DNA from 2 places in the Kutzneria chonburiensis genome. Region 2 is predicted to be linked to the other one. Evidence: predicted binding sites of a transcription regulator. Region 2 holds the regulator's gene; the other holds the start of a gene.

Region 1 (7,073 bases), 1.5 Mb from region 2:
GATGTCCCAATGGAGCTCGCGGTGCTCACCGCGGATCAGGGACTGCGCCATGGTGAACTCGGCGACGGGCCTGCGCTCGAGCTCGTAGGTGTCGAGCAAGGCACTGCCGCCGGCGGCGAGCTTCCACGCCAGGTTGTGGCCGTCGGCGATGCCGGTGTTGAGGCCGAAACCACCGGTGGGCGGCACGACGTGGGCGGCGTCGCCGACGAGGAAGACGTTGCCCTGGCGGAACTTCTCGGCCACATGGGCGGTGGAGGCCCACGGCAGCTTGCTGATCACGTCCACGTCCAGGTCGGAAAGGCCGGTGGCGGCGCGGATCAGGCGCTGGAATTCGGACGCCGGCATGTCGGCGTCGCCGCGGGGCACATGGAAGATCCACCGGCCGTCGTCGTCGACCTTCATCAAGATCCCGGTCGCCTCGTCGTTGCGCAGCACGGTCATCGAGTACCGGGGCGCCGGCAGGCCGGGGGCCCGGAACAGCACGTTGAGCATGTGGTCGCCGAGCACCCCGGGACCGGTCGTGCCGATGCCGAGCAGTTCGCGGACCCGACTGCGCGCGCCGTCGGCGGCGATGACGTAGTCCGCGGTGACGGTCTCGCCGGATGCCGTGGTGATCACGCCGTCGTCGGTCACGCCAACGACTTCGGCGTTGAAGTCGACCCGTACGCCGAGGCTGCGGAGCAAGGTCAGGGCGGCCTGGTCGATGCGGTGCTGGGGTGAACTACCTGAAGCCACCGGGCCGATCTCGGGGAACTTGATGGGCCCGCTGAGCGGCGTCAACGAAGCCAGGCTCGGCCCGGTGGCCACGCCCGGGACCCGGTCCTCCGTCTCGTACTCGAGACCGGCCCAACGGGCGATCTCGGCCGACCGTGGGTTCAAGCCGAAGGCCCGCGGGTGGTCGGACACGGTGGCCCGCCGCTCCAACACCCGTACCGAAACGCCCTGTCGGGCCAGGAACACGGCCGTGCACAGGCCGACCGTGCCACCGCCGACGATCACTACGTCCATGTTTCCCCCTCCGAAGTGGGAACGTCGTTCCCGTCTTGGGAACACTGTACCCAGTTAGTAGGGTGAGCGCCATGGCCCCACCGTTCACGCTGGTCTGGACCCGACTGGCGGAGCCGCGCCGCCGGCAGGCGCTGAGCGTCGAGCAGATCGTCACGGTCGCGATCCGGATCGCCGACGCCGAAGGCACACCGGCGCTGACCATGCGCCGGGTGGCCACCGAAGCCGGCACCGGCACGACCTCGCTCTACCGCTACGTCACGAACAAGGACGAGCTGCTGGAGTTGATGGTCGACGCCGTGCAGGGCGAGGACGAGCTACGGGACCCGTCCGGTGACTGGAAGGCCGACCTGACGGTGGTCGCCGACGGCATGCGGGCCTCGATGCTGCGCCACCCGTGGCTGGCGACCGAGCTGCGCAGCCGGCCGTCGCTGGGCCCGAACGCCTTGCGCCGCAGCGACTTGGCGCTGGCGGCGGCCAGTGGCGCGACCGACGACATCACGCTTGCCTCGGCCCTGCTGGGGGCGGTGGCGAACTACGTGCACGGGGCGGTGCTGGCCGAGCTGTCGGAACGGGAAGACGTGCGCAGCACCGGAATGACCCAGGACGAGTGGCGCAACGCGGTCTCGCCGTACGTGCGGGAAGTGATCATCGACAGCGGGAAGTACCCGCTGGTGGCCCGCCGCATCTTCGACGCCGAAGACCTCAGTCACGACCAGCAGTTCGCCTTCGGGCTGAACTGTGTGTTGGCGGGCATAGAAAAAAGCGTGGCCCGCTGAGGGGGAGCGGGCCACGCGATCATTCAGTTGGTCTGGGCCCGCCGGCCGTCGAAGGCCGGCGGGGTCGGTCAGGCGCTCAGCACCGGCGCGTTCACCGGCTGCAGGGCGATGTCCAGCACCTCGCGGACGTCCGCCACCAGGTGCACCTCCAGCTGCTCACGCACCGAGGTCGGCACGTCGTCCAGGTCGGGCTCGTTCCGCTTGGGCAGCAACACAGTCGTGATACCCGCCCGGTGCGCGGCCAGCAGCTTCTGCTTGACGCCGCCGATGGGCAGCACCCGCCCGGTCAGCGACACCTCGCCGGTCATGGCCACGTCCGACCGGACCGGCCGTCCCGACAGCAGCGACGCCAGCGCGGTGGTCATGGTGACACCGGCGCTCGGGCCGTCCTTGGGCACCGCGCCGGCCGGCACGTGGACGTGCACGCCGCGGTCCTTCAGGTCGCCGACCGGCAGTTCCAGCTCGGCCCCGTGCGAGCGGAGGTAGCTCAGCGCGATGTGCGCCGACTCCTTCATCACGTCGCCCAGCTGCCCGGTCAGCGACACCCCGGTCGAACCCGTCTCCGCGTCGGCCAGCGAGGCCTCGACGAACAGCACGTCACCGCCGACACCGGTGACCGCGAGCCCGGTGGCGACGCCCGGCACCGCCGTGCGCTCGGCCGATTCCGGCGTGTGCCGCGGCCGCCCGAGGAAGTCGGGCAGGTTGTCGTTCGACACCGTCAGCGGCAGCTTGCCCTCGTCGACGGCCGCCTTGCGCAGCACGCGGGCGATGGACCGCTCCAGGTCGCGGACCCCGGCCTCCCGGGTGTACTCCGCGGCCAGCCGGCGCAGCGCGTCGTCGGTGACGGTGACGTCCTCGGCGGTCAGGCCGGCCCGCTCCAGCTGGCGGGCCAGCAGGTGATCACGGGCAATGGTGACCTTCTCGTCCTCGGTGTACCCGTCCAGCCGAACGAGCTCCATCCGGTCCAGCAGCGGGCCGGGGATGGACTCCAGCACGTTGGCCGTGGCCAGGAACAACACGTCCGACAGGTCCAGCTCGACCTCCAGGTAGTGGTCCCGGAACGTGTGGTTCTGCGCCGGGTCCAACACCTCCAGCAGGGCCGCCGTCGGGTCGCCGCGGTAGTCCGAGCCGACCTTGTCGACCTCGTCCAGCAGCACGACGGGGTTCATCGAGCCGGCCTCCTTGATGGCCCGCACGATGCGACCGGGCAGCGCGCCGACGTAGGTGCGCCGGTGGCCGCGGATCTCTGCCTCGTCCCGGACGCCGCCGAGGGCGACCCGGACGAACTTGCGGCCCATCGACCGGGCCACCGACTCGCCCAGCGACGTCTTGCCGACGCCGGGCGGCCCGACCAGCGCGAGCACGGCGCCGCTGCGCCGGCCGCCGACGACCCCGAGACCCTTGTCGGCCCGGCGCCGCCGCACCGCCAGGTGCTCGATGATGCGGTCCTTCACGTCGTCGAGGCCCGCGTGATCGGCGTCCAGCACCGCCCGCGCCCCGGTGATGTCGTAGGCGTCCTCGGTCCGCTCGTTCCACGGGATGTCGAGGACGGTGTCCAGCCAGGTCCGGATCCAGCTGACCTCGGGCGACTGCTCCGAGGTCCGCTCCAGCTTGTCCACCTCGGTCAGCGCGGCCTCCCGCACCTTCTCCGGCAGGTCGGCGGCCTCCACCCGGGCCCGGTAGTCCTGCTCCTCGGACGCCGGCTTGCCGTCCAGCTCGGCCAGCTCCTTGCGGATGGCCGACAGCTGCTGGCGCAGCAGGAACTCGCGCTGCTGCTTCTCCATGCCCTCCTTGACGTCCTTGCGGATCGTCTCGGCCACGTCCAGCTCGGCCAGGTGCTCACGGCCCCAGGCCAGCAGCTTCTCCAGCCGCTCGCGGACGTCCACGGTCTCCAGCAGCCAGATCTTCTGCTCGTCGCTGAGGTAGGAGGCGTAGCCGGCCAGGTCGGCCAGCGCGGAGGGGTCGTCGACGCCCTGCACCGAGTCGACCACCTGCCACGCGCCCCGCTGCTGCAGGATCGAGGTGACCAGGGTGCGGTACTCCTTGGCCAGCTCGTGCGTGCTCTCGTCGACCGCGGGCTCGTCCTGGACCTCGGCCTGCACCCACAGCGCCGCGCCGGGGCCGGTAGTGCCGGTGCCGATGCGCACCCGGTCGGTGCCGCGGACCACGGCGGCGCGCTCGCCGCCGGGCAGCCGGCCGATCTGGGTGATCACACCCAGCGTGCCCACCTTGGCGTACTTGCCCTCCAGGCGGGGGACCAGCAGCACCTTCGACCCGGTGTCGCCGGCCTGCGCGGCCTCGACGGCCGCGCGGATCTCCGCGTCGGCGAGCTTGACCGGCACCACCATGCCGGGCAGCACGACCACGTCGTCCAGCGGGAGCACCGGGAGTGCCAGTGTTTCGCTCACGTCATCCTCCAAGGTTGAGTCGTACTGGCTCAACCAACTGGAGCCGGGAACTGTTCCCGAACGGCTGTTCGCCGTGAGCGATCTCGGCCGCCGACTACGTTTCGTGAGGTGGTTGACGGTGCGGCACACCTGTAGTCAACGCGCAGTGATGCCGCGCATTCCCTGCGTGTTGTTCGCCCGCGGAGTGTGGACAGGGCGTGACCGCGCCCCCACCATTAACACGATCGGGTGAAGTTAGTCGGAAGGGGTCGCGCGGATGCACCGTCCTCGGTGGATACCGGCCGACGTCGACCTCGACCGCCCCAACCCGGCCCGGATCCTGGACTACTTCCTCGGCGGCGCGCACAACTTCGCCGTCGACCGGGCCGCCGCCAAGCAGGCCGTGCGGGCCATGCCCGAGGTGGCCAACGGCATGCGGGCCAGCCGGTCCTTCCTGAGACGGGTGGTCAACTGCCTGGTCGCCGCCGGCGTCGACCAGTTCCTCGACCTCGGCTCCGGCATTCCGACCGTGGGCAACGTGCACGAGATCGCGCACCGGATCAATCCCGCCGCCCGCGTGGTCTACGTGGACAACGAGCCCATCGCGGTGGCCCACAGCCGGACCATCCTCGGCGACAATCCGCTGGTCGCGCCGGTGCGGGCCGACCTGCGCCACCCCGACTCGGTGCTCGGCCTGCCCCAGGTCCGCGAGATGATCGACTTCTCCCGGCCGGTCGGCCTGATCGCCATCGCCGTGCTGCACTACCTGCCCGACGCCGACGACCCGCACGGCCTGGTCGAGGCCTACCGCGACGCGCTGGCCCCCGGCAGCTACCTGGCCGTCTCGCACGCCACGGTCGACTTCGTGCCCGAGGAGCAGCTGGGCGCGGTCAGCGAGGTCGAGGGCATCTACCGCAAGATCAGCGCCCAGCTGCACCCGCGGACCTACGGTGAGGTGGCCAAGTTCTTCACCGGCCTGGAGCTGATCGATCCCGGCGTGGTGCCGGTGCGGCAGTGGCGCTCCGAGTGGAGCGACCAGAACGAGGGCAAGGTCCACCTGTCCTACGGCGGCGTCGCCCGCAAGCCCTGACGCCCTACGTGACCGGGCAACCCCTGATTCCCTACCTGAGTGGCTCATTTGCGCTTGGCGGCCATGTGAGCCACTCACGTGGGGGCAAAACGCCAAATGAGCCACTCACGTGGGGGTGGGGGCGCGTGGGGTGGATCTCGACTGTCGGGGTTGGGCGTGTTCGGTCGTTAGCATGAACCGACCAGACGGCGGTGGGAGCGAGGAACCCGGTGGGAGTCCGGGGCGGTCGCGCCACTGTGAAAGCCAGACACTCCACCACCGGCCGTGATGTCTCTACCCGGGGCGCGGGACCCCGAGGAGGGTACGGCTGATGACTTCGCGCGTCCTGCTGCTCTCGACGGCAGACACGGACCTGTTGGCGGCCAGGGCCAGCGGGGCCGACTACACGGTCGGCAACCCGGCTCGGCTGGAGGTCGAGGAGCTGCCGGCGCTGCTCCGAGACGCCGATCTGGTGGTGGTGCGGCTGCTGGGCGGCAAGCGGGCCTGGGAAGAAGGCCTGGACGCGGTCCTGGCGGCGAACAAGCCGACGGTGTGCCTCGGCGGTGAGGCATCGCCGGACGCGGAGCTGATGGCGGTCTCCACGGTGCCGGCCGGCGTGGCCACGCAAGCGCTTGCGTACCTGGTCGAGGGTGGCCCGGCCAACCTGGGGCAGCTGGCCGGCTTCCTGTCCGACACGGTGTTGCTGACCGGCGAGGGATTCGAGCCGCCGGTGAAAACGCCCGTTTACGGCGTGCACGGCGAAAGGCGGCACGAAGAAGGCAGGCCGACGGTCGGCATCGTGTTCTACCGGGCGCACGCGCTGGCCGGAAACACGGCATTTGTCGACACGCTGGCCGACGCGGTGGAGGCGGCCGGAGCCAATGTGCTGCCGGTGTTCTGCGGCTCGCTGCGCGGCCTGGCCGGCGACGAGTCCGAAGGGCTGCTCGAAGTCCTCAGCCGCTGCGACGCGGTCGTGGCGACGGTGCTGGCGGCCGGCGGGGCGGTGGCGGCGGACGCCAGCGCGGGCGGCGACGAAGACGCCTGGGACGCGGGGGCGTTGGCGCAGCTGGACATCCCGGTGCTGCAAGGACTCTGCCTCACGTCGTCACGGGCGGCCTGGCGGGAGTCCGACGCGGCACTGTCCCCGATGGACGCGGCGATGCAGGTGGCGATCCCGGAGTTCGACGGCCGGCTGATCGGCGTTCCATTCTCCTTCAAGGAGAACGGCCCGGACGGCATCCCGGTGTACGTGGCCGACGGCGAACGCGCGGCGAGGGTTGCCGGCACGGCGGTGGGGTTGGCCCGACTGCGGCACGTGCCCAACGCGGACAAGAAGGTCGCGATCGTGCTGTCGTCGTACCCGACGAAGCACGCCCGCGTCGGCAACGCGGTCGGCCTCGACACGCCGGCCTCGGCGGTGATCCTGCTCAAGCGGATGGCCGAGCAGGGCTACGACCTCGGCGGCCTCGACGTGTCCACTTTGGACGGCGACCGGCTGATCCACCGGCTGATCGCGGCCGGCGGGCACGACGTGGACTGGCTGACCGAGGAGCAGATGTCCGGCGCGGCCATCACGATCCCGTCGGCCACCTATCGCCGTTGGTTCGACGCGCTGCCGCAGAGTTTCCGCGATGGCGTCACGGAACACTGGGGTGCGGCGCCGGGTCAGCTCTACGTCACCGACGACGAGATCTACGTGGCCTCGCTCCAGTTCGGCAACGTGATGCTGATGATCCAGCCGCCGCGCGGCTTCGGTGAGAACCCGGTGGCCATCTACCACGACCCGAACCTGCCGCCCTCGCACCAGTACCTGGCCGCCTATCGCTGGCTGGA
Region 2 (7,073 bases):
ACGATCTCCGCGGCGCGCACCGGTCCGGTCTCGTACAGGTGCACGAGCAGGGCGTACGAGGCGGTGTCCAGGCCCGGGTGGACCTGCTTGGCGACCTGCAGGGAGAAGCTGCGGGCCCGGCCGAACAGCACCGAAAGGGCCCGCTCCACGGCCTGGGCTGCCTCCCGGCGGTCAGCCTGATCGTGCTCGTCCACCCTTGGTCCTCCATCCGCGTCACACGAACGTCAAACCGTAGTGGTCGGGGTGTCCGATCCCCGCTAGCGGGCCGCCGTTCTGGCCGATCGGACGCCGAAGAAGTCCCCGCCCTTGCTGCGGCGGTCGTCGGTGCCCCAGTCCCGGGTCCGGTCGACCGGCACCAGCCTGGGGATGTGCTTGCGGCAGTGAATGTAGGCCTCGACCACCTCGAGCACCACCCAGCGCTCGGGCGTGCGGCCGCGGTCGAACTCGGTCGGTAGATCGGGGTGCACCGCCCGCAGCTCGGCGTCGTCGACGATGCGAGCCCGGCCGTTGACGTGCAGGCCGATCAGGTCGTCGACGAAGTCCAGCAGCAGCATCGCCACGTGGGCGTTCTCGCTGATGTTGCCGAGGCTGGCCATGACGCCGTTGCCCCGGTACTCGGGATAGGCCAGCCAGCGCTCGCCCAGCACCTGGACGAAGCCGCGCGGGCCGGCCCGGAAGGAGACGTCGCACTCGCCTGCGGCGTCGGCCGTGCCGATGAAGGCCATGTCCATGCGTGTAACGAACCCACGCATCTCGTCGTTGAGATGGTCGAGGACCTGATCACGGTAGAAGCGGGTGGCCCGGTCGACCGAGCCGAAGGCGCGCTGGAGCAGGTGCTCGCCGCGCGAACCGGGTAAGTGGGCCGCGTCGGGCATCGCGCCCAACGGATCGTCGGGGTGCAGGGTGATGTCGGTCACCGCGGGGGACGGCGCATCCGACAGCTCCAGCTGGAGCAGCTCGGGACCGGCGGTACCGGTCGGAGCAAGGTGGACGGGGGTCACGGTGATCCACCGTGTCACGCCGACCGCGTTCTGCACACCCCCGGCCCATTCTTCGCCCGTTCGTGGGAAGGTCTGTCAACAGTTAGTTACCCCGGTTCGCTCGAACGTGGCATCAAGTCCCACAAGGACCCGATGTCGAGTTAGGGTCCACCCTGTCGGGGGACGGATGCTTGACCACGGGGTGCCTTGCCAGGTGCCCCTGACTACGTGGAGACTGCGCCCGGACCATGACAGCCAACGCCGTGTTGAATCCCTTGCCTGCGACCAACCCTCAACGCGAACCGCCACCTGGTGTCACCGCGATGGTGCGGATGATTCGCGAGAGCTTCGCGGTCGTTGAACCCTGCGCCGACGAAGTGGCGAAGTTCTTCTACGGGATGCTGTTCAGCCTCGCGCCGACCACCCGGGACATGTTCCCGGTGAACATGTCGGTGCAGCGCAGCCGCCTGCTGCGGGCCCTCGTGCACGTGGTGCAGATGGTCGACCGCCCGGACGACCTGATCCCGTTCCTGCGCCAGCTCGGCCGCGACCACCGCAAGTTCGGCGTGGTCGCCAGCCACTACGAGTCGGTCGGCACCGCGCTGCTGGCCTCGATCAAGAAGTTCGCCGGCAAGTCGTGGACGCCGCAGGTCGAGCGGGCCTGGGCCGAGGCGTACACGATCATGGCCCGGTCCATGCAGGAGGCCGCGGCGGCCGACGAGGGCCCCGCCTTCTGGCCGGCCACCGTCGTCGACCACAAGCGCCTGAGCTGGGGTCTGGCCGTCGTCCGGGTGCAGCCCGACTACCCGGTGCCCTACCAGCCCGGCCAGTACGTGAGCGTGGAGACCCCGCAGCGGCCCCGGTTGTGGCGCTACTACAGCCCGGCCAACGCGCCCCGCGAGGACGGCACCATCGAGTTCCACATCCGCGCCGTCAACAGCGGCTGGGTCAGCCGGTCGATCGTGGCCCACACCCAGGTCGGCGACCAGTGGCGGATCGGCGCCCCGATGGGCCGGCTCACCGTGGACCGCGAGGGTGAGCGGGACATTCTGATGGTCGCCGGCGGCACCGGTGTCTCCCCGATGCGGTCCATCCTGGACAACCTGGCCCAGTGGGGCGAGAACCCCCGGGTGCACCTGTTCGTCGGCGGCCGCACCCGTGAGGACCTGTACGACCTGGAGAACCTCCAGCGCATCGCCCAGAGCAACCCCTGGCTGACCGTGGTGCCGGTGGTCGAGTCCGAGCCGGGCCTGCAGGGCTACGAGCACGGCTCGCTGGCCGACGTGGTCACCCGCTACGGCGCCTGGTCGGACCGGGAGGTCCTGGTCTGCGGCTCGCCGGCGATGATCCGGGCCACCGTGTCGCGGATGCTGGTGGCCGGCACGCCGCTGGACCACATCCGCTACGACCCGTTCACCCTCGACTAACAACCCCGGCGAGTCCCGCTTAGCGTCACACCGAAAGCACGAATCCGTTTCGTACTTTCGGTGTGACTGTGGGCGGGACTCGCCGGGGTTACTTCTTGGGCTTCCAGACCACGATCTGCTGCTGCTGACGGACCGGCACCAGGTCGCGGCGGTACGAGGCGTGCACCGCGGCCGCGGCCTGCTCGGCCGCCGCGTGCGCCGCGGCCAGCTCCTCCAGCAGCTCGGTCAGCCGGGACTTCAGCGCGTCCACCTGGTTCTCCAGGTCGATGATGCGCTTGATGCCGGCCAGGTTGACGCCTTCCTCCTGGGACAGCCGCTGCACCTCGCGGAGCAGCGAGATGTCCCGGGCCGAGTAGCGCCGACCACCGCCGGTGGCCCGGCCCGGCGACACCAGGCCGAGCCGGTCGTAGCTGCGCAGCGTCTGCGCGTGCAGCCCGGAGAGCTGGGCCGCCACCGAGATCACGAACACCGGAGTGTCCTCGTTGGTCCCCGGCGGGAACGAGAACGGGTTGCCCATCACGTCTCACCCTTTCCCAGCAGCGCGTCCAACTCCGCCCGCGGGTCGTGGTCGGCGGTGGCCTCGGCGTACGCCTTCAGCGCCTCCTCGGCCTTGCCGTCCAACCGCGACGGCACCGCCACCTGCAGCGTGACCAGCAGGTCTCCCGTGCGGCCGTCCCTGCGCTCGATGCCCTTGCCGCGCACCCGCAGGATGCGGCCGCTGGCCGTGCCCGGGTGCACCTTCACGTTGACGCTCGAGTCCAGCGTCGGCACCGTCAGTGTGGTGCCCAGCGCCAGCTCGGGGAAGGTCACCGGGACCGTCACCGTGAGATCGTCACCGGATCGTCCGAACACCGCGTGCGGCGTGACGTGCACGCGGACGAACAGGTCGCCGCTGGGTCCGCCGTTGCGTCCGGGCTCGCCCTGGCCGGCCAGCCGGATCCGCTGACCGTCGTCGACACCGGCCGGAATCCGCACGGTCAGCGTGCGCACCTTGGTGCTCACGCCCTCGCCGGCGCACTCCGGGCACGGGTCGTCGATGATCTTGCCGGTGCCCCGGCAGTCGCGGCACGGCTCGCTGAACGCGAACGCGCCCTGGCTCCGGCTGACCAGCCCGGCGCCCTTGCAGGTCGGACAGGTGCGCGGCGTGGTGCCCGGCTTGGCCCCCGACCCGTGGCAGGTGCCGCAGGTCGACGGGCTGGACAGCCGCAGCGGCACCGTCGCGCCGCGGACCGCCTCCACGAAGTCGATCCGCACGTCGGTCTCGACGTCGTCGCCGCGCTTGGCCCGCGTCGCCGACGCCGCTCCCGCGCCTCGCCCGCCCCGGCCGAACAGGCCGCCGAGCAGGTCGCCGAGGCCACCCTGCCCACCGCCGGCCTGCGCCCCGCCGAACAGGTCGCCAAGGTCGAACGAGCTCGTGCCGCCGCCGAAGCCGCCACCGCCGGGCCGGAACCCGCCGGAGCCGAACAGCCGCCGGGCCTCGTCGTACTGCTTGCGCTTCTCCGCGTCCGACAGCACGCCGTAGGCCTGCGAGACCGACTTGAAGCGGGCCTCGGCCTTGGCGTCACCGGGGTTGGCGTCGGGGTGCAGCTCCCGGGCCAGCTTCCGGTACGCCTTCTTGATCTCGTCGGCCGTGGCGTCGGAGGAGACGCCCAGGTCGCCGTAGAAATCCTTGTCGATCCAATCCCGTGCGCTCACCGGGCGTCCCTCCCTCCTGCGTGGTACTTACTCAGCGTTCGCCGGCTCATGGTCGGTGACCGCGACCAGCGCCGGCCGCAGCAGGCGCTCGCCGAACCGGTAGCCGCGCCGGAGCACGGCCGTCACGGTCGGGCCGGTCACCTCGGCCGAGGTGTTGTGCTGCACCGCCTCGTGCACCGAGGGGTCGAACTCCTCGCCCTCGTGGCCGAACGGCTCGAGGCCGCTGGCCTGGAGCACCGCCACCAGCTTGTCGCTGACCGACTTGAACGCGCCGGTCAGGTCGCCGTGCGCGGCGGCCCGCTCCACGTCGTCCAGCACGCCGAGCAGCTCGTTGACGATCTGCCCCTTGGCGGCCGTCGCGTTGACCTCGCGGTCCCGCTCCACCCGCTTGCGGTAGTTGGCGTACTCGGCCTGGAGTCGCTGGAGGTCGGCGGTCCGCTCGTCCAGCTGCGCCTTGAACTCCGCGGCCGGGTCGGGCACGGCGTCCTCGGCGGCGTGCCGGCCGGCGAGACCCTCGGTCTCGTCGGCCAGCTCGCCCGGCTCCACGTCGCGAAGCTGGCCCGTCTCCGGGTCGATCCGTCGGCGGTCGTTCACGACCACCGGCTGCTCCTGCTCGTCGCTCACTTCTTCGGGTCCTCGTCCACGATCTCGGCGTCAACCACGTCATCGGCCTGCGGGCCGGCCTGCGCACCCGGCGCGTCGCCGGCCGGAGCGCCCTCGGCGCCCGGCGCGTTGGCGTACAGCGCGGAGCCCAGCGCCTGGGACTCGGTGGCCAGCTTCTCCACCGCGGACTTGATCGCCCCGAGGTCGGTGCCCTTGAGCGCCTCCTGGGCCTCGACGATGGCCGCCTGCACCTTCTCCTTGGTGTCGGCCGGCAGCTTCTCGTCGTTGTCCTTGATGAACTTCTCGGTGCTGTAGACCAAGGTCTCCGCCTGGTTGCGGGTCTCGGCCTCCTCGCGGCGGCGCTTGTCCTCCTCCGCGTGCTCCTCGGCGTCCTTGATCATGCGGTCGATGTCGTCCTTGGGCAGCGCCGAGCCGCCGGTGATCGTCATCGACTGCTCCTTGCCCGTGCCCAGGTCCTTGGCCTGCACGTGCACGATGCCGTTGGCGTCGATGTCGAAGGTGACCTCGATCTGCGGCACGCCGCGCGGGGCCGGCGGCAGGCCGGTCAGCTCGAACATGCCGAGCTTCTTGTTCTGCGCCGCGATCTCGCGCTCGCCCTGGAACACCTGGATCTGCACGGACGGCTGGTTGTCGTCGGCCGTGGTGAAGATCTCGGAGCGCTTGGTCGGGATCGTGGTGTTGCGCTCGATCAGCTTGGTCATGATGCCGCCCTTGGTCTCGATACCGAGGGACAGCGGGGTGACGTCGAGCAGCAGGACGTCCTTGACCTCGCCCTTCAGCACACCGGCCTGCAACGCGGCGCCGACCGCCACGACCTCGTCCGGGTTCACGCCCTTGTTCGGCTCGCGGCCGCCGGTCAGCTCCTTGACCAGCTCGGTCACGGCCGGCATGCGGGTGGAGCCGCCGACCAGCACGACGTGGTCGATGTCGGCGATCTTGACGCCGGCGTCCTTGATCACGTGGTTGAACGGAGCCCGGCAGCGGTCGAGCAGGTCGGAGGTGATCCGCTGGAACTCGGCGCGGGACAGCGTCTCGTCCAGGAACAGCGGGTTCTTGTCGCTGTCCACGGTGATGTAGGGCAGGTTGATGCTGGCGGTGGACGAGGAGGACAGCTCGATCTTGGCCTTCTCGGCGGCCTCACGGATCCGCTGGAGCGCCATCTTGTCCTTGGTCAGGTCGATGCCGCTGCTGGTCTTGAACTTCTCCACCAGCCAGTCGACGATGCGCTGGTCCCAGTCGTCGCCACCGAGGTGGTTGTCACCGGAGGTCGCGCGGACCTCGACCACGCCGTCACCCAGCTCCAGCAGGGAGACGTCGAAGGTGCCGCCACCGAGGTCGAAGACCAGGATGGTCTGCTCCTTCTCGCCCTTGTCCAGGCCGTAGGCCAGGGCGGCCGAGGTCGGCTCGTTGACGATGCGGAGCACGTTGAGGCCCGCGATCTGGCCGGCCTCCTTGGTGGCCTGCCGCTGCGCGTCCTCGAAGTAGGCCGGGACGGTGATCACCGCGTCGGTGATCTCCTCGCCCAGGTACGCCTCCGCGTCCCGCTTGAGCTTCATCAGCACCCGCGCGGAGATCTCCTGCGCGGTGTAGGCCTTGCCGTCGATCTCCTGCGTCCACGACGTGCCGATGTGCCGCTTGACCGAACGGATGGTCCGGTCGACGTTGGTGACGGCCTGGTTCTTGGCCGGCTGACCGGTCAGAACCTCGCCGTTCTTGGCGAACGCCACGATGGACGGGGTGGTACGCGAACCCTCGGAGTTGGCGATCACCGTCGGCTCACCGCCCTCAAGGACGGCGACGACGGAGTTGGTCGTCCCCAGGTCGATGCCGACCGCACGCGCCATTGAACTGCCTCCCTGAAACTGTGCACCGCTGCCGGTTGAGCAGCGTCGACTCAAGTTTGCCAAACGGACCGGAGTTGAGTCCAGTCCGCTCAAGCTTCCTGACCGTCCAACGTGAGAGCCCGGGCCCGTGTTCCCTTCAGTGGTGCGAGCCACGCCACGTCAAGTAGTTACTGACCAGTAACTTCGATTAGGCTGCCCGGACGACTTGTCCGTAACGGGAAGGGCGAGGGAGCAATGGGTGCTCTGCAGGTCACGCTCGGCGTGATCGGTGTTGCCGTCAGCGTCGTCGCGTGGGGCATGTTCGTCGCCGCCGTGCTGCGCCAGGTGCGAACCATCCGGCTCGGCCAGCCCGACCCCACCCGCAACGGCCCGTTCCTGCCCAGGCTGGCCACCCTGGTCAAGGAGTTCGCCGCGCACACCAGGATGGCCAAGGTGCGCACCGTCGCGCCGTGGCACTGGCTGGTCATGTGGGGCTTCCTGATCGGCTCGCTGGTGCTGTTCGA

The links. The regulator HspR, encoded in region 2, represses chaperone genes until heat shock. The targets are predictions, from matches to a motif close to ANNTTGAGTNNNNNNNACTCAANNT.
Region 1: a site for HspR is predicted at 4,204-4,228, ahead of lon (endopeptidase La). Genes of this name have one in related genera too.

The regions. Positions count from the first base shown of each region.
Region 1 is NZ_CP097263.1:5,769,482-5,776,554, reverse strand. It holds gene M3Q35_RS26040 (FAD-dependent oxidoreductase) at 1-1,008, opposite strand, end outside; gene M3Q35_RS26035 (TetR/AcrR family transcriptional regulator) at 1,080-1,784, shown strand; gene lon (endopeptidase La) at 1,853-4,192, opposite strand; gene M3Q35_RS26025 (SAM-dependent methyltransferase) at 4,449-5,261, shown strand; gene cobN (cobaltochelatase subunit CobN) at 5,572-7,073, shown strand, end outside.
Region 2 is NZ_CP097263.1:7,220,623-7,227,695, forward strand. It holds gene M3Q35_RS33170 (MarR family winged helix-turn-helix transcriptional regulator) at 1-194, opposite strand, end outside; gene M3Q35_RS33175 (pyridoxamine 5'-phosphate oxidase family protein) at 258-1,001, opposite strand; gene M3Q35_RS33180 (FAD-binding oxidoreductase) at 1,304-2,407, shown strand; gene M3Q35_RS33185 (heat shock protein transcriptional repressor HspR) at 2,496-2,924, opposite strand; gene dnaJ (molecular chaperone DnaJ) at 2,924-4,102, opposite strand; gene grpE (nucleotide exchange factor GrpE) at 4,130-4,726, opposite strand; gene dnaK (molecular chaperone DnaK) at 4,723-6,570, opposite strand; partial or broken gene M3Q35_RS33205 ((Fe-S)-binding protein) at 6,805-7,073, shown strand, end outside.